Regions from separate parts of the Streptomyces sp. NPDC037083 genome, predicted to be linked through region 1. Evidence: riboswitches for the same ligand, from Rfam matches in the RefSeq annotation. Region 1 holds a riboswitch; each other region holds the start of a gene.
What was found. A riboswitch is a leader RNA that binds a small molecule or an ion and turns the genes downstream of it on or off. The one in region 1 is predicted to bind S-adenosylmethionine.

Region 1 (6,973 bases):
ACGGCTCGGGCGACGACCTGCCCGCGGCGCAGCGCGCCTACTTCCGGGACTGGGGCGTGGTGCCCGTGGAGCTCTTCGAGGGCGCTCCCCGGGCCGCGCTGACCCCGGCGACCGCCCTCTTCGTCCACGGCAGCTGGGTGCATCTGCTGGGCAACATGCTCTTCCTCTACGTCTTCGGGGCGATGACCGAGCACCGGATGGGCCGCGCCGAGTTCACGTTCTTCTACACCGGCTGCGGCTACCTGGCCCTGCTGGGCTACGCCGCCGCCAACGCCGGGTCGTCGCAGTCCCTGGTCGGCGCCTCCGGGGCGATCTCCGCGGTCCTCGGCGCCTTTCTGTATCTGTTTCCCCGCGCGCGGGTCACCAGTCTCCTGCCGTTTGTGTTCTTCCTGCCGCTGCGCTTCCCGGCCTGGGTCGTACTGCCGTTCTGGGCCGCCCTGCAGTGGGTGGCCGCGGGGCGGGCCTCCCAGGGGCCGGGGGTGGCGTATCTGGCCCACCTGGTGGGCTTCGGCCTGGGGTTCGGCTACGCATGGGCCCGGTTCGGGCGGACGCGTAGAGTGAAGCCCGCCCCAGCTCCGGCCCCCGAGGGAGAGAACCAGCCGTGATCACCGCGATCGTCCTCATCAAGACCAGCGTGGACCGGATCCCCGAGATCGCGGAGCGGATCGCTTCGCTGGAGTCCGTGAGCGAGGTCTTCTCCGTGACGGGGACCTACGACCTCATCGCGATGGTGCGGGTGAAGCAGCACGAAGACCTCGCGGAGGTCATCCCCGGCAGCATCAGCAAGATCCCGGGCGTCGAGGGGACGGACACCCACGTGGCGTTCCGCACGTACTCGCAGCACGACCTGGAAGCCGCGTTCGCCATCGGCCTGGACTCGTAGAGGTACTGGACTCGTAGAGGGACTGGACTCGTAGAACCGCCCCGCCCCGCCTCCGCGGTACCCCGGCCCGCGCCCGCGCGATCCCGTCGGCCCCGGCCGCACGATCCCGCCTCCGCCTCCGCGCGGCCGCGGCCCGCGTGCGCGCGCCGCGGCCGGCCGGTCGTCCGGTTCCCCGCGCCTTCGGGGGCTCCGGCCGCGGAGGTCAGCCCACGGCGGGGACGCAGCGGCCGTCCTCGGTGCGGTACTGCCACTTGGCCCCCTCGGCCACCAGCTCACGGACCGCCGCGACGAAGCGCTCGACGTGCTCGTCGGGCGTGCCCGCGCCGAAGCTCACCCGGATGGCGTTGAGGGACTTCTCCCCCGGGGCCGCCTCCGGAGCGCCGCACTCGCCCTGGGTGTGCGGGTCGCCGCCCAGGAGGGTGCGGACCAGCGGGTGGGCGCAGAACAGGCCGTCGCGGACGCCGATGCCGTACTCGGCGGACAGGGCGGCGGCGAAGTGGGAGCTGTTCCAGCCCTCGACGACGAACGAGAGCACGCCCACCCGGGGGGCGTCGTCGCCGAACAGGGACAGGATCCTGACCTGCGGAACGTCGGCCAGGCCCGCCCGCACCTCGGCGATCAGGTGCTCCTCCCGGGCGACCAGGTTCTCGAAGCCCGCCTCCGTCAGCGCCCTGCAGGCCGAGGCGATGGAGTAGGCGCCGATCACGTTCGGGGAACCGGCCTCGTGGCGGGCGGCGCTCTCGTGCCACTCCACGTCCACTCCCCCGTCCTCGCGCCGGGTGACCCTGCGGCTGGCGCCGCCGCCCGCGAGGTACGGGGCGGCCTCGGCCAGCCAGTCGGCGCGGCCGGCCAGGACGCCGGAGCCGAAGGGCGCGTACAGCTTGTGGCCCGAGAAGGCGACCCAGTCGACGTCGAGCTCCTGCACGGAGACCGCGTGGTGCGGGGCCAGCTGTGCCGCGTCCAGGACGATCCGGGCGCCGTGCGCGTGGGCGGCGGCCGCCAGCTCGCGCACCGGCCACAGCTCGCCCGTGACGTTCGAGGCGCCGGTCACGCAGACCAGGGCCGGGCCGTGGGGGTCGCGCTCGGCGAGGGCCCGCTCGAGCGTCTCGACGGCCTGGCGCGGGGTGCGCGGGGCGTCGAGGTAGCTGACCCGGGCGTTCTGCCAGGGCAGCAGCGAGGCGTGGTGCTCGGTCTCGAAGACGAAGACCTGGCAGCCGGCGGGGAGGGCCCTGGCCAGCAGGTTGAGGGAGTCCGTGGTCGAGCGGGTGAAGATCAGCTGGTCGTCGGCCCGGCAGTCCAGGAACTCGGCGACCGTCCTGCGGGCGTTCTCGAAGAGGTCGGTGGAGAGCTGCGAGAGGTACCCGGCGCCGCGGTGGACGCTGCCGTAGTACGGGGCGTAGGCCGCCACGTCGTCCCAGACGCGCTGCAGGGCGGGGGCGCTGGCCGCGTAGTCGAGGGCCGCGTAGGCGACCTCGCCGCCCGTCACGAGCGGGACGGTGACATCACTGCCCAGAACAGGCAGAGGGGCACAAAGGGTACGGCCGGCGGCAACGGTGGAGACGGACATGGGGGAACTCCCGTGAAAGGCAGGGCGGAACCGCCGTGCGGGCGGACATGGCTCCGGCACGGAGGAAGGTGAAAGGGGGATGCGGAGGCGGGGCTCTACGCCCTAGCGCATTCGCTTGCTCACGGGAGACTCCCTCGAACGACCCAGGACCCCTGGTTTCGCGAGGGGTCCGCGCTTGCCGTGGACCTTGCTGTCCACGACCTGGTCTTCACCCGGGGCACCCCGCCACGGACGGAGGGTTGCCGGACAGTCGGCCGGGGCCTCATGACTGTCACTCATGACCTGATACAGAAACGTACGCGAGGTGATCACGGTCCCGCAACCCGTGTCCGGATGGCGGGACCGCGTCATGCCGGCGTCAGGCGTTGCTGGCCGCCACCCAGCGCTCCAGGGCCCGCTTGGCCGCGCCGGAGTCGATCGACTCGGCGGCCCGGGCCATGCCGGCCCGCAGCTGCTCGGCCAGCGTCCCGGCGCCCGGGTCGAGCGCCACGAGCGCGGCCGCCGAGTTCAGCAGGACGGCGTCACGGACCGGGCCCGTCTCGCCCTCCAGCAGGCGGCGGGCGACCTCCGCGTTGTACGACGGGTCGCCGCCGCGCAGGGCCTCCACCGGGACCAGGTCCAGGCCGACGTCACGCGGGTCGAAGGTCTCCTCGGCGACCTTGCCGTCGCGCACGACCCACACGTGGGAGGTCGCCGTGGTGGTCAGCTCGTCGAGGCCGTCGTCGCCCCGGAAGACCAGGGACGAGTTGCCGCGCTCGGCGAAGACGCCCGCGACGACCGGCGCCATGCGGGGGTCGGCGACCCCGACCGCCTGGGCCCGCACCTTGGCCGGGTTCGTCAGCGGGCCGAGCACGTTGAACACCGTGCGGATGCCCAACTGGCCGCGCGCCGCGCCCACATGACGCAGCGCCGGATGGAACTTGATCGCGAAGCAGAAGGTGATCCCGGCCTCCTGCGCCACCTCGGCCACCCGGCGCGGGGTCAGTTCCAGATTGACGCCGAGCTTTTCCAGCACGTCCGAGGCGCCGGACGCGGAGGACGCGGCCCGGTTGCCGTGCTTGACGACCGTGGCGCCCGCGCCCGCGACGACGATCGCCGACATCGTGGAGATGTTGACCGTCTTCGCGCCGTCGCCGCCGGTGCCGACGATGTCGACGGTCCGCCCCGGCACCTCGATCAGGTTGGCGTGCTCGTACATCGCCCGGACGAGCCCGTTGATCTCCTCGACGGTCTCGCCCTTGGCCCGCAGCGCCACCACGAAGCCGGCGATCTGCGCGTCGGTCGCCTCACCGCGCATGATCCGGTCCAGCGCCCAGAACGTGGCGTCGGCGCCCTGGTCCTGGCCGTAGAGCAGGCCGTTCAGCACCTCGGGCCAGGAACGGCCCGCCGCGGTGTCGCCTCCAGCGGGGGTCACAGCGCTCATAGCCGCTCCTGCGTGTGTCGTCGTCCGTCGTGGGAACAGGGTGAACCCCCACCCTATCCAGCCACGGGCACGGCAAAGGGCCCCGTCCGAAGACCGGACGGGGCCCTTTGTGCGGCGTGGCGACGCCTCAGCGATCAGTGGTGGCCGTGGCCGCTCGTGATCTCCTTGTACTCCTCGACGGTGGGCTTCGGAATCTGCTGGTCCTCGCCGAAGTACGCTCCGCTGATCTTCGCGCGGAGCTTCTCCTTGCCGGTGACCTTGCGCTCGACGCCGTTCTCGTCGACGGTGGCGCCGATCGCGGCCGGCTCGTACTGCTCGTGCGCGGTGAGCGTGTGCAGCTGCTCCTGGCTGAGCGGCTCGTGGATCTCGATGAACTCACCGTGCGGCAGGCGCTTGATGGTGCCGGTCTCGCGACCGTGCAGCACCTTGTCCTTGTCGCGACGCTGCAGACCGAGGCAGATCCGCTTGGTGGCGATGTACGCGATGACCGGTCCGACGAAGAAGAAGATCCGGACGAACCAGGTGATCGAGTTGATCGACAGGTGGAAGTGCGTGGCCCACAGGTCGTTGCCGCCGCCGACCAGCGTGATCATGTACATCGTGACCCAGGCGACGCCGAGCGCCGTACGGGTCGGCGCGTTGCGCGGGCGGTCCAGGATGTGGTGCTCGCGCTTGTCGCCGGTGATCCACGCCTCGATGAAGGGGTAGAGCGCCAGCGCCGCGAGGACCACGCCGAACAGGACCAGCGGGATGAACACGCCCAGGACCAGCGTGTGGCCCCAGAGGTTGATCTCCCAGCCCGGCATGAAGCGGATCAGACCCTCGGCGAAGCCCATGTACCAGTCGGGCTGGGCGCCGGTCGACACCTGGTCCGGACGGTAGGGGCCCATGGCCCAGATCGGGTTGATCTGCGCGACGGCCGCGATGGCCGCGATCACGCCGAAGACCAGGAAGAAGAAGCCTCCGGCCTTGGCCATGTACACCGGCAGCAGCGGCATGCCCACGACGTTCTTGTTGCTCTTGCCGGGGCCCGCGAACTGCGTGTGCTTGTGGTAGAAGACCAGGATCAGGTGGCCCACCACCAGGCCCAGCATGATGCCCGGCAGCAGCAGGATGTGGATCGAGTAGAACCGCGCCACGAAGTCGTGGCCGGGGAACTCGCCGCCGAACAGGAACATCGAGATGTACGTGCCGACGATCGGCATCGACAGGATCGCGCCCTGCGTGAAGCGCACACCGGTGCCGGAGAGAAGGTCGTCCGGGAGCGAGTAACCGGTGAAGCCGGTGAACATGCCCAGGACGAACAGCAGGAAGCCGAACAGCCAGTTGACCTCACGCGGCTTGCGGAACGCGCCCGTGAAGAACACGCGCATCATGTGCACGAACATGCCGGCGAGGAAGATCAGCGCCGCCCAGTGGTGGATCTGCCGGATGAGCAGACCGCCGCGCACGTCGAAGGAGATGTGCAGGGTCGAGCTGAACGCCTCGGACATCAGCTGTCCCTGGAGCGGGACGTAGCTGCCGTGGTACTCCACCTCGTTCATCGACGGGTGGAAGAACAGCGTCAGATACACACCCGTCAGGATGATGATGATGAAGCTGTACAGGCACACTTCGCCCAACATGAACGACCAGTGGTCGGGGAAGATCTTGCGCATGTTGGCCTTGGCGAGGGAGTAGATCCCCAGCCGGCCGTCGGCCCAGTCGGCGATGCGCTCGCCGGCCGGAGCCTTCCCGCGTTCGCGGGCCGTGTTGCTTCCGTGGTTCTCTGTCGTGCTCATCCGCGCTCCCAGAAAGCAGGACCGACGGGCTCTTCGAAGTCGCCGAGCGCCTCGAGGTAGCCCTCGTCGTTCACACCGATGCGCAGCTGCGGCAGGGCGTGACCGGCGGGACCGAAGATCACTCGGGCACCGTCGGAGAGGTCGAAGGTGGACTGGTGGCAGGGGCACAGCACGTGGTGCGTCTGCTGCTCGTACAGGGAGATCGGGCAACCGACGTGGGTGCAGATCTTCGAGTACGCCACGATGCCCTCGTGCGACCACTCGAGCTCGCGCTTGTCCTTGATGTTGTCCGGCTGCAGCCGGACGATCATCAGGGCCGCCTTGGCGATCTCGTTCTGGAAGTCCTCGTCGTGCTCCTCCAGGCCTTCGGGCTTGGCGAAGGTGAGCGAGCCGACGGCGACGTCCGAGGGACGCAGCGGCTCGTTCGTGTTCATGTTGACGAGCAGCTTGCCCTTGGCCCACAGCGTGTGCCGCAGCTTGTCCTCGGGCAGCGGGCCGAGGTCGCGCAGCAGCATGATGCCGGAGAGCGGCACCAGGGCGACCGCGCCGAGCATCGTGTTGCGGATCAGCTTGCGGCGGCCGATCGCGGACTCCTTGGCGCCCTGCTTGAAGTCCGCGTGGACCTTCGCACGGACCTCGGGGCTCGCGGCGATCGGGTGCCGCTCGTCGGCGACCTCCACGTCCGACATCAGGGTGCGGGCCCAGTGGACCGCGCCGGCGCCGATGGTGAACAGCGCCGTGCCCAGCGTCAGACCCAGCGCGAAGTTCAGCGCGCTGAGGTGGCCGATCGGGAACACGAAGATCGACTTGTCGGCGGGGATCGCCACGTACGAGACGATGAAGCCGACCGTGGCCAGCATCGACAGCGTGAACAGGAAGGCGACCGCACGCTCGGACCGCTTGGCGGCCCGCTCGTCGATGTCCTGGACGCGGTGCTCGTGCGGCGGCAGACCGGGGTCCGCGAACGGGTTCTTCTCGTCCGCGACGCCTACCGCGCCGTGCGCGTGGCCCTGCTCAGCGGGCAGGTTCTCTTCAGGAATGTCTTGGCTACTCATGACTTCTTGGCCTTTGCGGTCCGAGCGGCGACCCAGACGGCGACCGCGATCAGGGCGCCGAGACCGAAGATCCAGGCGAACAGGCCCTCACTGACCGGCCCGAGGCCGCCCAGTTCCAGACCACCGGGGTTGTTCGTCTCGTCGCTGTTGACCGCGTGCAGGTACGCGATGATGTCCTTCTTGTTCTGCTCCGACAGGGTGGTGTCGGGGAAGGAAGGCATGTTCTGCGGGCCGGTCTGCATGGCCTCGTAGATGTGCTTCGGG
Region 2 (6,973 bases), on a different contig from region 1:
CGAGGTACGGGCCGCGGTCGAGCCCTACTACCGCTGACCGCCGGGCCCGGGAGCGGAGCCCGCCACCACCTGCGGATCCTGCCCGGCACCGAGATCATCCTCGTCGCCACCGAGGAGGAGGGCCAGGAGAAGAGGCGCTGGATTCGGCTCCAACAGACCATCCCGGCGACGGCGTTGGGGATCACCGGGTCGCTGTGCGGCGTCAACCTCTCGGACCGCGACGCCGACGGGCCACTGCCGAAGGAGGATCCGGTCGTCACCGAGAACGACGGCTCCTTCGGCGCCCGGCGCATCGCCGACCCGCGCGGTCGTGGCGAGTGGCGGGGAAGGTGGAGGCGCACGGCTGGTCGCTGCGCGAGACCGTCATCGCGCTCGGCCGCCAGCGCGGGCACGTCGGCACTCCGTCCGGTCTTGCCGACAAGTTCGCCCACTTCGTGCGGCACGGCGCGCTCGGCGGTTTCAACGTCACGCCCTACCCCATCCCCGACGACCTCGACGACCTCGTCGACCTGCTCGTCCCGGAACTGCAGGAACGCGGGATCTACCGGACCGCGTACACCGGCACCACCCTGCGCGAAGACCTCGGCCTGCGCGAACCCTCACGCACCGATCCGCGCGGGACCGACGGCAGGAGGGCTGAGCACCGGGATGGCCCTTCCACTCAGGACCGAATACACATGACTGACAAGAAGCTGTCACACACGGACCGGAATGCGGGTTCGACCTACGCCCGTTCTGACTGACATGACTGTTGGAGTAGCGCTCAACGCGTCCGAGGCGCCGAACCAGGTCGACGCCACCGTACAACTGGCCCAAGAGGCAGCGGAGTTCGCTCTCACGTCGGCCTGGTTCGGGCAGACCTTCGGCGCGGACTCACCCCAGCTCGCGGCGATCGTCGGGCGGGAAGTGCCCGGACTGCAGGTCGGCACCTCCGCGATCCCCGTCTTCGGCCGCCACCCGCTGCTGGTCTCCAGCCAGGCCCAGACCGCCCAGGCCGCGACCCACGGCCGCTACCACCTCGGTCTGGCCCTGGGCACGAAACTGCTGACGGAGACCGGCTTCGGCCTGCCCTTCGAACGCCCCATCGCCCGGCTGCGAGAGTTCCTCACCGCCCTGCGGCAGTTGACCGAGACCGGCACGGCCGACTTCCGCGGTGAGCTGCTCACCGCGGCCACCCCGGTCCCGGCGCGGGTACCGGGTGCCGAGAGCGGTGTCCCCCTGCTGGTCGCCGCGATGGGGCCGCAGGCGCTGCGCGTCAGCGGTGAGCTGGCGGACGGGATCCTGCCCTACCTGGCGGGACCGCGCGCCCTGGCGGAACACATCGTGCCCGCCCTGACCGCCGCAGCCGAGGCCGCCGGCCGCCCCGCGCCCAGGATCGTGGCCCTGGTGCCCGGCGTGGTCACCGACGACGTGGACGCAGTGCGGGCCAAGGCCACCGAGAACCTCGCGTTCTACGAACAGATCCCGTCCTACGCGCGGGTCATCGAACTCTCCGGCGGCCGGCGGGCCGCCGACCTGGCCGTGATCGGCGACGAGAAGGCCGTCGAGGCCGAGGTACGCCGTTACCGCGACGCCGGCGCCACCGAGGTCGTGTTCTCGGGCACCGAGATCGCGGGTGATGCCGACCGCCGACGCACCTGGCGACTCCTCGGCGAACTGGCCCGCTGAGCACACCGGTCGAACCGACGGCCCGACCGGCCCCCTGCACCCCCTTGACGAAGGAGAGCCCATGACCACCGAGGCCACCGCGACCGACTTCCACGCCTTCACCGAGAACTGGCTGGCGTGGTATCGCGCCCAGGAGGCCCGGCTCGCCGACCCGCACGGGTTCCTGGCGATCACCGGCCTGCACTGGCTCGACGACCGGCCCCAGCGCTTTGCGGACGCGCCCGGTGCGTGGCGCACCGGCCCCGACGGGGTCGTCGTAGACCTCGACGACGGCGAGGAACTGATCGTCGACGGAACGTCGGTGCACGGTGAACACCGCTTCGGCGTGCTTCCCGAACGCGGCAGTGTCGATGCCGTCTGGGGAGACGCCGTCATCGAGGTCGCCAGGCGCGGCGGGCACGACATCGTGCGCCCCCGGCACCCGGACGCGCCGCTGCGCACGGCCTTCACCGGAACGCCCGCCTACGCCCCCGACCCGCGCTGGGCCTTGACGGGCCGATACGTCCCCTTCGACAAGCCCCGGCCGACCACCGTGGGCGCCGCGGTGGAAGGTCTTGAGCATGTCTACGACGCTCCGGGCAGGGTGGAGTTCGAGCTGTACGGGCAGCAGCTGTCGCTGACCACGTTCCCCGGCCATGGCGCGGGCCGACTGATGGTGCTGTTCACCGACGCGACCTCCGGGGTCACCACCTACGCCGCCAACCGGGCCCTGACCCTGGAGCCGCCCGCCGCCGACGGTACGGTCGTCCTGGACTTCAACCGCGCCGCGAACCTGCCGTGCGCCTACACGGACCTGGCCACCTGCCCCCTGCCCCCGGCCGAGAACCGGCTGCCGGTGGCGATCGAGGCCGGCCAGAAGATCCCCCGCGAGCGCGGCGGTTCCTGAGCTGGTCCCGGTACCTGTCCGACTGCCCTTGCAGGACGTCGCTTTGCGGCATTGACGGACGACAAGAGCCCTCCGTACGATCACGAACGGCATTGAGTGTCAGCGTCAAGCCCTGGCTCGCTGACCGGCAACCCTCCTACGCGGTGGGGTGCTCCAGGTGAAAGCCCGGCAGGATCACCGACGATCCCGCAAGCGCGTGGCCCCGTGACCGGGGCCGGAAATGTGGAGGACCGGCATGCGGCACGGTGGTGACCTCAGCGCCCGCTTCGTCGGCGCCACCGTGTTCTCCCGGCTCTCGCGTCGGCGCCACATCGACCTCAAGCGCTCGACCAGCTGCCTCTGTCAGGCCTGACGGACCCTTCCGCCGCCGGTCGCAGTCCGGCACGCGCCGGTCGTCACGGCACCCGCCTGCGGCTGACCTCCGCTCCCCCCTGATCCCTGTCTGCACAGCGGTTCCCCGCCACCGGTCTTGCACCGGCCGGGGCCGCACACCCATGCACGGTCGTGCCTCGTACGGCGCCTCCACGCCTGGTGACACGAGTAGGAGAACCCTCCGTGAACGCACTTCCGGCCTTCAGAGCCCCCCGTGCGCCCCTCGCCGCCCTGCTGACCACCAGTGTTCTGCTGACCGCCTGCGGTTCGGGCGACGACTCCAGTAGCGGAAGCAGCCGGCCGAAGTCCGGTGGCACCCTGACCTTCGCGGTGGGTTCCGACGCCGGCTGCGGGGATCCACAGCAAGTCGGCAGCAACGAGAGCATCTACTCGGTGCGCCAGACCGTGGACTCCCTGACGGACCAGGACCCCAGGACCGGCAAGATCGTGCCGTGGCTCGCCAAGAGCTGGGACATCAACGCCGACGCCACGGAGTTCACCTTCCATCTGCGCTCGGGCGTCACCTTCAGCGACGGCTCCCAACTGACCGCGCAGGTGGTCAAGGACAACTTCGACGCGGTGCCGAAGCTCGGCGCCCTCGGGGTCCTCGCCCAGGGCTATCTCAGCGGCGTCAAGAACACCACCGCGGTGGACCCGCTCACCGTCAAGGTGACCTTCAAGGAGCCCAATGCCCAGTTCCTCCAGGCGACTTCGACCCACTCGCTGGGCATCGAGTCGTCGGCGAGCGTGAAGAAGACCCCGCAGCAGAAGTGCAGCGAGGGTGTGATCGGGTCGGGGCCGTTCGTGCTCAAACAGTACGTCCAGAACCAGTCGATCGCTCTGGCCAAGCGCACCGGCTACGACTGGGGCTCCTCGCTGTGGTCCAAGAAGGGCGAGGCCTACCTGGACAAGCTGGTCTTCAAGGTCGTCCCCGAGGCGGGGGTGCGGGCCGGCAGCCTCCAGTCCGGGCAGGTGGACGCGATCAGCAGCGTCGGCAAGGCCAACGAGGCGGCGCTCGGGGGCGGTCAGGTCACCCTGCTGCGCCGGGCCAACCCCGGTGTGGTCTTCGGGCTCGGCGTCAACAACTCGCGGCCGCTGCTGAAGGATGTGAAGGTGCGTCAGGCGATCCTGGCGGCCATCGACCGCAAGCAGATCGCCGACACCGTGTTCCCGACCGGCACCCAGCCGGCGACCAGCGTCCTGGCGCACACCACGCCCGACTACACCGACCTCTCCTCGGACCTCGCCTTCGACGCGGCCAAGGCGAAGTTCTCCCTGGAAGCGGCCGGTTGGAAAGCCGGCAGTGACGGCATACGCGCCAAGGACGGCAAGAAGCTGAGCCTGACCATCGGCTGGTTCCCCAACGCCGCCACCAACCAGCCTGCACTGGAGCTGGTCCAGCAGCAGTTGAAGGCCGTCGGGATCGACGTGGCGCTCAAGCAGGGTCAGGTCAGCCAGTTCGCCACCACGCTCCAGGGCGGTGACTTCGACCTGGTGTGGAGCAACGTGACCCGCTCCGACCCGGACATCCTGCGTACCTCCTTCTCCACCCAACTGGCCAACTTCTACCGCCTGCCCGCCACTTCCCTGGACACGGCGCTGTCCGGCCAGGCCGCGACCACGGACACCGCCAAGCGCGAGCAGCTGGTGGACGAGGCGCAGAAGCTGATCGTGCAGAACGCGTACAACGTGCCGGTGGTGGAACTCCAGACCCAGCTGGCCGTGTCGAAGAAGGTGCACAGCCTCGACTTCGACTCGGGCAGCCGCATCCAGTTGCACGACACCTGGATCGGCTAGCGCATGCGCCGCTATGTGATCAAGCGACTGGCGCAGGCGGTCGGGGTGCTGTGGGCGGCGTACACGGTTTCGTTCCTGGTGCTGAACTGGCTGCCCGGTGACCCGGTCACCGCGATGGCCAGTGCCGGGATGGACTCGGGGGACGTCGACCCGACCCGGCTGGCCGCGCTGCGGCACGAGTACGGCTTCGACAAGCCGGTGCTGGTGCAGTACGCCGACCATCTGGGACGGGCGGTGCGCGGGGACTTCGGCGACTCGGTCGCCACTGGCCGTCCGGTCACCTCGACGCTGGCCGACGCGCTGCCGCAGACCCTCCAACTGACCGGTGCCGCTCTGCTGTTGGCGGTGCTGCTCGGCGGTGGGCTTGCGGTGCTGGCGACCTGCACCGCTCGGCGCTGGCTGCGGCAACTGCTGCTGTCGTTGCCGCCGCTGGGGGTGTCCGTCCCGACGTTCTGCGTGGGGCTGCTGCTCGTCGATACGTTCTCCTTCCGGCTGCACTGGTTCCCCGCGTTCGGCAACGACGGACTCGAGGGGCTGGTGCTGCCGGCCCTGACGCTTGCGGTGCCGACCGGCGCGCAGGTCGCCCAGGTGCTCGCCAAGAGCCTGCTCACCGCACTGGACCAGGCATATGTGGAGACCGCGCGGGCCAAGGGCGCCGACCGATGGCGGGTCCATCTGCGGCACGCCCTTCGCAACGCCTGCCTGCCGGCTCTGACGGTCGTCGGCCTGCTGGTGGGGCAGCTGATCGCCGGTTCGGTGGTCGTCGAGACGGTGTTCTCGCGCGACGGCCTCGGCCGCGTCACCGCGGCGGCGGTCACGGCCCAGGACATCCCGCTGGTCCAAGGTGTGGTGGTGTTCGGGGCGCTGATCTTCGTGACGACGAACCTGGTCATCGACCTGGTCTATCCGCTCCTCGACCCGCGGATCGCGGTGGCCTCGGGCAGAAGGGCGGCACTCGCATGAGCCAGAGCCTTGTCGACGACCCGGCCGAGGCGGCGCTGGGACTGGCCCGCCCGGTCGAGGCGGGGCCGGAGCCCGGACGCCGCGTGGACGTACGGCGGCTGCTGCGCTTCGTGGTGCGCCGCCCGGGTCTGGTGCTGTCGGTGGTCGTCCTCGCGCTGGTGGTACTGGCCTCGTTCTGGCCCGACCTGTTCACCTCCCAGGACCCACTGAAGGGCGTGCCGTCGCAGAACTTCCGCAGCCCGAGCGGCAGTCACTGGTTCGGCACCGACGAGCTGGGCCGTGATGTTTTCTCGCGGGTCGTCCATGGCGCCCAGCTGTCCCTGAAGGCCACGCTGATCGCGGTACTGGTGGCGTTCGCCGTCGGCGGGTTGCTCGGGGTGGTCGCCGGATTCGTGGGCCGCTGGGTGGACGACGTGCTGATGCGCTTCGTCGACGTGCTGCTGTCCATCCCCGCGCTGTTCCTGTCCCTGTCTCTGGTCACCGCGCTGGGCTACGGCACGGTGAAGGTGGCGGTCGCGGTCGGCATCGCAAGCGTCGCCGCGTTCGCTCGAGTGGCGCGCGCGGAAGTGCTGCGAGTGCGCCAGGCGGTGTTCGTGGAGGCGTCGCGCGCGAGCGGGGCCCGGTGGTACTCGGTGCTCGGCCGGCACGTACTGCCCAACGCGGCGGGCCCGGTGATCGTCCTGGCCACCCTCGACTTCGGCGCCTCCATCCTGGCCGTCTCCGCCCTGAGCTTCCTCGGCTACGGCGCTCCCCCGCCCGCCCCGGAGTGGGGCACGTTGATCTCTGACGGCCGCAACTACCTCGCCAACGCCTGGTGGCTGACCGCACTGCCCGGGCTGGCGATCGCCTCGACCGTGCTGGCCACCAACCGCATCGCCCGGGCGCTGGACGGCGAATGGTCCCGGCAGCGATGACAGACGAACGTGAGAACGGTGAGGACGTGACCACACCACTGCTGGAGATACGCGGCCTGTCGGTGTCGTACCGCACCCGGGGCGGCACGGTCGAGGCCGTCCGGGGCGTGGACCTCGACGTATGGCCGGGACAGGTGACGGCGGTGGTCGGCGAGTCCGGCTCCGGCAAGAGCACGACGGCGCACGCCGTCACCCGGCTCCTGCCGGCGAACGGCCGTATCGACGCGGGCACGGTCCGCTTCGGCCGGCACGACCTCGCCACCCTGTCGGAGGCGGAACTGCGCACGGTACGCGGAGCACGGATCGGACTGGTCCCCCAGGACCCGACCGTCTCCCTCAACCCGGTCAAGCGGATCGGCGACCAGGTCGCCGA
Region 3 (6,973 bases), on a different contig from region 1:
CAGCCTCGACTCCGTCCAGAACGTCGACACCTTCACCTGGCTGAAGGACGAGCTGGTCGGCAAGGGCCTCACGGGGCCCACCGCGCCCGGCAAGCTGAACCGGGCCGCCGCCTTCGCCGCGTTCGCCGCCGGCGACGTGGGCATGCTCAACGGGCACCCCTCGCTGATGAAGACGGCCGAGAGCAAGGGCGTGAAGTTCGGCATGGTGCCGATGCCCGGCCTCGACGGCCCCAGCAAGACCTCCCTGGGCGTCGCCGACTGGATGACGGCCTTCAAGCAGAACGGTCACGGCGAGCAGATCGGCGACTTCCTCGACTTCGTCTACAGCGAGGAGAACGTGCTCGACTTCTCCCGCGAGTACGACCTGCTGCCGGTCACCAACTCCGCCTCCCTGGTGATGGGCGCGGCCGAGCAGGACGCCGACCTCCAGCCGTTCCTGCAGGAGCTCCCGCTCTCCGAGAGCTACCCCGTCGGACGGACCTCCTGGGCGAACGTCAGCGCGGAGATCAAGAAGCGCATCGGCCGGGCCGTGGCCGCGAACGGCAGCCCGGCCGACGTGCTGGGCGACCTGGAGACCAAGGCCGTGGCACTGGAGAGCGCCTCCGGCGAATGAGCCGGATGTCGGTGGCGGGCGCTACCGTGCGGGCATGGAGCGGCGAGCGGAAGCGGACGGGCTGGGGGCGCGGGAGCGGGGCGTCCTCGCCCTGGAGCGACGCGGGTTCCCCGGACCCGGCGCGAAGGAACGGGCGATACGCGAGGAACTGGACCTGTCGCCGGTCCGCTACTACCAGCTCCTCAACGCCCTGCTCGACGACCCCCGGGCGCTGGCCCACGACCCGGTCACGGTGAACAGGCTGCGCAGAGTGCGTGAGGCACGGCGGGCGGAGCGGTAGCCGGACCGCCCGTTGGCTATGGTCGCCGTATGGGCACCCAAGAGACGCACCACGAGACGCACTCCACGGCACCCGGACCCCTCCCCGTCCCCGTCACGGCGGCGGGCCGCGCCGCACTCGACGCGATCCTCGGGCGGCCGTCGACCGCCCTCGTCGCCCTCGACTTCGACGGCACCCTCGCCCCGATCGTCGAGAACCCCGAGGACGCCCGGGCGCACCCCGACGCCGTCCCCGCGCTCGCGGCCCTCGCGCCGAAGGTCGCCGCGGTGGCCGTCGTCACCGGGCGGCCCGCCGAGGTCGCCGTGCGCCACGGCGGGTTCGCAGGGGTCGACGGACTGGCGCACCTCGCCGTCCTCGGCCACTACGGCGCCGAACGCTGGGACGCCCGCACCGGCGCCCTCAGCGCCCCCGCCCCGCACCCGGGGGTGGCCGCCGTCCGCGCCGAGCTCCCGCAGGTCCTGGCGGCGGCCGGGAACCGGCCGGGGGTGTGGATCGAGGAGAAGGGCGGCCGGGCGGTCGCCGTCCACACCCGCCGCGCCGACGACCCCCAGGCCGCCTTCGACGCCCTGCGCGCCCCCCTCACCGACCTCGCGACCCGGCACGGCCTGATCGTGGAACCCGGCCGCATGGTCCTGGAACTGCGCCCACCGGGCATGGACAAGGGCGTGGCCCTGCTCGAGCACGTCCGCGAGACCGGCGCCGGGTCCGTCCTCTACGCCGGCGACGACCTCGGCGACCTCCCGGCCTTCGCCGCCGTGGAGAAGCTGCGCGCCGACGGCGTCCCCGGCCTGCTGGTGTGCAGCGGCAGCACGGAGGTCGGCGAGCTGGCGGAGCGCGCCGACCTCGTCGTGGACGGACCGGCCGGGGTCGTGGAGCTGTTGCGCAAGCTCGCCGCTCAGCTGGGCTGAGGCTCGCGCAGGGCGTTCAGCTGGTCGAGGAACCACTGGGCCGGGGGCAGCGCGGTCGCCGCGGCGGACAGCCGCTTGGTGCGTTCGGTCCGCTCCTCCGGCTTCATGACCAGCCCCTCGTGCAGGGCGCGCGCGGTCTCCAGGACGTCGTACGGGTTGACGACGATCGCATCGTCGCGCAGCTCCCAGTACGCCCCGGCCTCCCGGGACAGCACCAGCGCGCAGCCCTCGTCGGAGACGACCGGGACCTCCTTGGCGACCAGGTTCATGCCGTCGCGGATCGGGTTGACCAGAGCCACGTCGGCCAGCCGGTAGGCGGCCAGGGAGCGGGCGAAGTCGTCCTTGAGGTTCAGCAGGACCGGGGTCCAGCCGGGCGTGCCGTAGGCGGAGTTGATCTCCTCCGTCACACGCTGGACCTCCGTCATGTAGTCCCGGTAGACGGCCAGGTCCTGGCGGGAGGGGTAGGCGAAGGCCACGTGGACCACCCGTTCGCGCCACTCCGGGTGGTCGTCGAGCAGCTGCCGGTAGGCCAGCAGGCCGCGCACGATGTTCTTGGACAGTTCGGTGCGGTCGACGCGGACGATCGTCCTGCGGCCCTCGCCGATCTCCTCGCGCAGGGCCGTCATCCGCTCGTCGACGTCCGGCCGGTGCGAGCGCTCCCGCAGGAACTCCGCGTCGGCGCCCAAGCCGTGCACGCCCACCCGCGTCCTGCCCAGGCCGCCGACGAACTCGCTGCAGCAGGCGGTGAACGCGTCCGCCCAGCGGCGGGTGAGGAAGCCCAGGCGGTCCGCGCCGAGCATGCCCGTCAGCAGCTGTTCGCGGATGTCGTCGGGCAGCAGGCCGAAGTAGTCCACCGGCGCCCACGGCGTGTGCGAGAAGTGGCCGATGCGCAGGTCGGGGCGGAGCGCCCGGAGCATCCCGGGGACCAGGCACAGGTGGTAGTCCTGGACGAGGACGGCGGCGCCGTCCGCCGCCTCCTGCGCCAGCGCCTGGGCGAAGGCCCGGTTGTACTCCTCGTACGCCGCCCACTGACGGCGGAACTCCGCGTCGAAGGCCGGTTCCAGCGGGGTCTGGTACAGCAGGTGGTGGACGAACCAGAGCACCGAGTTGGCGATGCCGTTGTAGGCGTCGGCGTGCACGTCGGCCGGGATGGGCAGCATGCGCACGCCCTCCTCGCCGACCCCGCGCGAGACCGCCTCGCGGTCGCCGTCGGAGAGCGCCGAGCACACCCAGAGGGCGCCCGATTCGGGGCCGATGGCGGACAGACCGGAGACCAGCCCGCCGCCGCCGCGTTTCGCGTGCAGCGAGCCGTCCTCGCGCAGCTCGTAGGAGACCGGGCCGCGGTTGGACGCGACCAGTACCTGAGCAGTGCCCCGAGCGACCGTTTCGTGCGTGGTAGCCATACGCCTCAACCTAGCCCGGCCTCGAAACGCCCAAACGTTCGCACGGGGACGCCCCCGCGCCATTTTCCGGGATCGCCGACCCACGACGTAGGCCCGGACCGCCTCGCCGGCCCGGGCCCGTCGCGGGCTTCAGGCCACCTTGCGGGTCGCGTACTCCGTGATCTCCGTCATCGGCGGGCGTTCCTCGGTGTCCACGGAGTAGGTACGCGGCTCGAAGCCGTCCGGGCTGCGCTCGAACTGGGTGAGGGCCGGACGGATCATGTGCCCGCGGGCCAGCCGGAGCTGAGCGGTGCGGTAGATCGCCGCCGCCATCCGGCCCAGGGCCTGGCCGTCCTGGTGGCGGTGCTTGCGCACCCCGACGTCGACCTGGGCGAGCGCGTCGAGGCCCACCAGGTGCAGGGCGTCGACCAGCATGCCGAGCTCCACGCCGTAGCCGACGGGGAAGGGCAGCTGTTCCAGCAGGCTGCGGCGGGCCGCGTACTCGCCGCCGAGCGGCTGCACGAATCCGGCCAGCTGCGGCCAGTGCATGTTGAGCAGGGGGCGGGCCATCAGCTCGGTGACCCGTCCGCCCTGTCCGGCCGCACCGCCCAGCGGACGGTCGTACATGCCCTTGACCAGGTCCACGTCCGGGTCGGTGAGCAGCGGTCCGACGATCCCCGAGACGAAGTCGGAGGAGAACTCCTTCAGGTCGGCGTCGATGAAACAGACGATGTCCCCGCTGGTGACCAGCAGGGAGCGCCACAGGACCTCGCCCTTGCCCGGCACGGCGGGTATGCGCGGCAGGATGTCGTCCCGGTGGACGACCCGCGCGCCCGCCGCGGCGGCGACCTCGGACGTGCGGTCGGTCGATCCCGAGTCGACGACGACGATCTCGTCGACGAGCGGGACCTGGTGCATGAGGTCGTGACGGATGACGGCGACGATCTCGCCGACCGTCTCCTCCTCGTTGAGGGCGGGCAGGACGACGGACACCGTCTGGTTCGTGGCGCGTTTCGCGGCCAGGATCCGGTGCAGCGGGCGATCGGTCACCGACCAGGAGCGGGTGGCCAGCCAGCGCTCGACTTCTTCCAGCACAGTCCGCGGCTCCTCACTGTCGTGATCACACCGGGTGCACGGCAGGTGACCGTGTGATCCATCTCGCGGTTCGGACGACTCTCTCAACTGTCCTGGCCTTCGGTTACAGTCTTGAACAACGCGGATGACCATCGCATGTCCGAGGTCGCCGTCGACAACTTCATACCGCTCATCCAGAGGGGCAGAGGGATACGGCCCGATGAAGCCCCGGCAACCCTCCAGCCGGTCTCGTAGCGATCACTGATCCACCAGATGATCGTTCCGCGAGGCTCCCGGCTCGGGAAGGTGCCAAATCCGTCTCACGGCGAAATGCGTCGTGAGGAAGATGAGGAGAAAGGGCCTCGCCTCACATGGCTGCGCAGACTGTTGCAAGCACCACCGACTCTACGCCGACCTCTTCCGTGGACCTCGGTCCCGCCGCGGCGCTGAGCTGCCGGGAGTGCGGTCACCGCGTCCCCCTCGGCCCGGTCTTCGCCTGCGAGGAGTGTTTCGGCCCGCTCGAGATCGCGTACGACTTCTCCTCCTACGAGACGGAGGAGCTCCGCAAGCGCATCGAGGCGGGACCCGCGAACATCTGGCGCTACGCGCCGCTGCTGCCCGTCCCGGCCGACGTGGCGGACAAGCCGAACATCAACCCGGGCTGGACCAAGCTCGTCCAGGCCGACAACCTCGCCCGTGAGCTGGGCGTCGACGCCGGAAAGCTGTTCGTCAAGGACGACTCCGGCAACCCGACGCACTCCTTCAAGGACCGGGTCGTCGCCCAGGCCATCGAGGCCGCCCGCGCCTTCGGCTTCACGACCCTCTCCTGCTCCTCCACGGGCAACCTGGCCGGCGCCGTCGGCGCCGCCGCCGCCCGCGCCGGCTTCCGCTCCTGCGTGTTCATCCCGCACGACCTGGAGCAGGGCAAGGTCGTCATGGCCGCCGTGTACGGCGGTGAGCTCGTCGGCATCGAGGGCAACTACGACGACGTCAACCGCTTCTGCTCCGAGCTCATCGGCGACCCGGCGGGCGAGGGCTGGGGCTTCGTCAACGTCAACCTGCGGCCGTACTACGCGGAGGGTTCCAAGACCCTGGCGTACGAGATCTGCGAGCAGCTCGGCTGGCGGATCCCCGACCAGCTGGTCGTGCCGATCGCCTCCGGCTCGCAGCTCACGAAGATCGACAAGGGTCTGCAGGAGCTGATCAAGCTCGGGCTCGTCGAGGACCGGCCGTACAAGATCTTCGGTGCGCAGGCGGAGGGGTGCTCCCCGGTGTCCGTCGCCTACAAGGCCGGGCACGACGTCGTGCGCCCCCAGAAGCCGGACACCATCGCCAAGTCGCTGGCCATCGGCAACCCGGCGGACGGCCCGTACGTCCTCGACATCGCCCGTCGCACCGGCGGTGCGGTGGAGGACGTCACCGACGAGCAGATCGTCGACGCGATCAAGCTGCTGGCGCGGACCGAGGGCATCTTCGCGGAGACCGCCGGCGGGGTGACGGTGGGTGTGACGCGCAAGCTGATCGGGAACGGGCTGCTGGACCCGACGAAGACCACCGTCGTCCTGAACACGGGCGACGGCCTGAAGACCCTGGACGCGGTGGCCGGCACCGGCCTGACCGCGACCATCCGCCCGAACCTGGACTCCTTCCGAGAGGCTGGCCTCGCGTCATGAGCGTCAACGTCCGCATCCCCACCATCCTGCGCACCTACACCGGCGGTCAGGCGGAGGTCACCGCCGAGGGGGCGACTCTCGGCGAGGTCATCTCCGACCTGGAGAAGAACCACACCGGCATCGCCGCCCGCGTCCTGGACGACCAGGGCAAGCTGCGCCGGTTCGTCAACGTGTACGTGAACGACGACGACGTCCGCTTCGAGCAGGGCCTTCAGACGGCGACCCCGGACGGCGCCGGAGTCTCCATCATCCCGGCCGTCGCCGGTGGCTGACCGCTGGTCAGTACCCGCCGGTAGTAACCGTCGGTAACAGCGATTACCGAGAGTTCATCGAATTGCCCTCTCCGCGATAGAAGCGGAGGGGGCAATTCAGTGTGGTTGAGCGCGGTACAGTTGGGGAACCCGATCCGGATCACCGGATCAGGAGCCTTTTATTTCCACCTCAGCCCGATGAGAAGCAGCCAAAGTGCGCGCTCCTTCTGTGGCTTTTGCGGCTTTTGCAGGGCCCGACTTGCCCTGAATTCAGGCGAATTCTCGCCACATTCCGGATCCCCTGCGTCCAGAATTCTCGTCCGACTGACCTGTTGCAGACGGCAGTTGGACAGATACATTCAGCCGCGGTCGACGCGTTCCGGCGCACGCCCCCAACCAACTGGGGGGTGAGGTCTGACCCGGATCCGCGAAGTGTGGATCTGTGCAAGGGCCAGTAATAGGGGAGTTAGGCATGGCTCAGGGCACCGTCAAGTGGTTCAACGCGGAGAAGGGGTACGGCTTCATCGCGGTCGACGGTGGTGCGGATGTTTTCGTCCACTACAGCGCGATTCAGATGGACGGCTACCGCACCCTGGAAGAGGGTCAGCGGGTCGATTTCGAGATCTCGCAGGGCCAGAAGGGGCCGCAGGCGGACATGGTCCGTCTCGCGACCGGCTGAAGCACGCGCCGACTGACAGCGTCGTTCTTCTGTACATCTGTCGAAGGGCTCGCACCTCCTGGGGGGTGCGAGCCCTTCGGTCTGTCCGGGGGCGTCCGGGAGGCGTCCCGAGG

Region 2: linked by a shared signal. The riboswitch ahead of ACZ7DE_RS32205 (putative leader peptide) and the one ahead of ACZ7DE_RS21760 (aminotransferase class V-fold PLP-dependent enzyme) in region 1 are both predicted to bind S-adenosylmethionine.
Region 3: linked by a shared signal. The riboswitch ahead of thrC (threonine synthase) and the one ahead of ACZ7DE_RS21760 (aminotransferase class V-fold PLP-dependent enzyme) in region 1 are both predicted to bind S-adenosylmethionine.

The regions. Positions count from the first base shown of each region.
Region 1 is NZ_JBVJSQ010000007.1:445,520-452,492, forward strand. Features, by position in the region: gene ACZ7DE_RS21750 (rhomboid family intramembrane serine protease) at 1-605, shown strand, start outside; gene ACZ7DE_RS21755 (Lrp/AsnC family transcriptional regulator) at 602-883, shown strand; gene ACZ7DE_RS21760 (aminotransferase class V-fold PLP-dependent enzyme) at 1,086-2,450, opposite strand; SAM riboswitch class IV at 2,617-2,733, opposite strand; gene trpD (anthranilate phosphoribosyltransferase) at 2,809-3,873, opposite strand; gene qcrB (cytochrome bc1 complex cytochrome b subunit) at 4,008-5,654, opposite strand; gene qcrA (cytochrome bc1 complex Rieske iron-sulfur subunit) at 5,651-6,709, opposite strand; gene qcrC (cytochrome bc1 complex diheme cytochrome c subunit) at 6,706-6,973, opposite strand, start outside.
Region 2 is NZ_JBVJSQ010000014.1:181,276-188,248, reverse strand. Features, by position in the region: gene ACZ7DE_RS32225 (nucleoside deaminase) at 1-37, shown strand, start outside; gene ACZ7DE_RS32220 (hypothetical protein) at 330-743, shown strand; gene ACZ7DE_RS32215 (LLM class F420-dependent oxidoreductase) at 745-1,668, shown strand; gene ACZ7DE_RS32210 (DUF1684 domain-containing protein) at 1,730-2,554, shown strand; SAM riboswitch class IV at 2,643-2,755, shown strand; gene ACZ7DE_RS32205 (putative leader peptide) at 2,790-2,906, shown strand; gene ACZ7DE_RS32200 (ABC transporter substrate-binding protein) at 3,110-4,723, shown strand; gene ACZ7DE_RS32195 (ABC transporter permease) at 4,727-5,686, shown strand; gene ACZ7DE_RS32190 (ABC transporter permease) at 5,683-6,600, shown strand; gene ACZ7DE_RS32185 (dipeptide ABC transporter ATP-binding protein) at 6,597-6,973, shown strand, end outside.
Region 3 is NZ_JBVJSQ010000005.1:445,781-452,753, reverse strand. Features, by position in the region: gene ACZ7DE_RS16835 (ABC transporter substrate-binding protein) at 1-613, shown strand, start outside; gene ACZ7DE_RS16830 (DUF3263 domain-containing protein) at 648-893, shown strand; gene otsB (trehalose-phosphatase) at 923-1,801, shown strand; gene ACZ7DE_RS16820 (alpha,alpha-trehalose-phosphate synthase (UDP-forming)) at 1,789-3,204, opposite strand; gene ACZ7DE_RS16815 (glucosyl-3-phosphoglycerate synthase) at 3,334-4,278, opposite strand; SAM riboswitch class I at 4,445-4,610, shown strand; gene thrC (threonine synthase) at 4,629-5,930, shown strand; gene ACZ7DE_RS16805 (MoaD/ThiS family protein) at 5,927-6,202, shown strand; gene ACZ7DE_RS16800 (cold-shock protein) at 6,654-6,860, shown strand.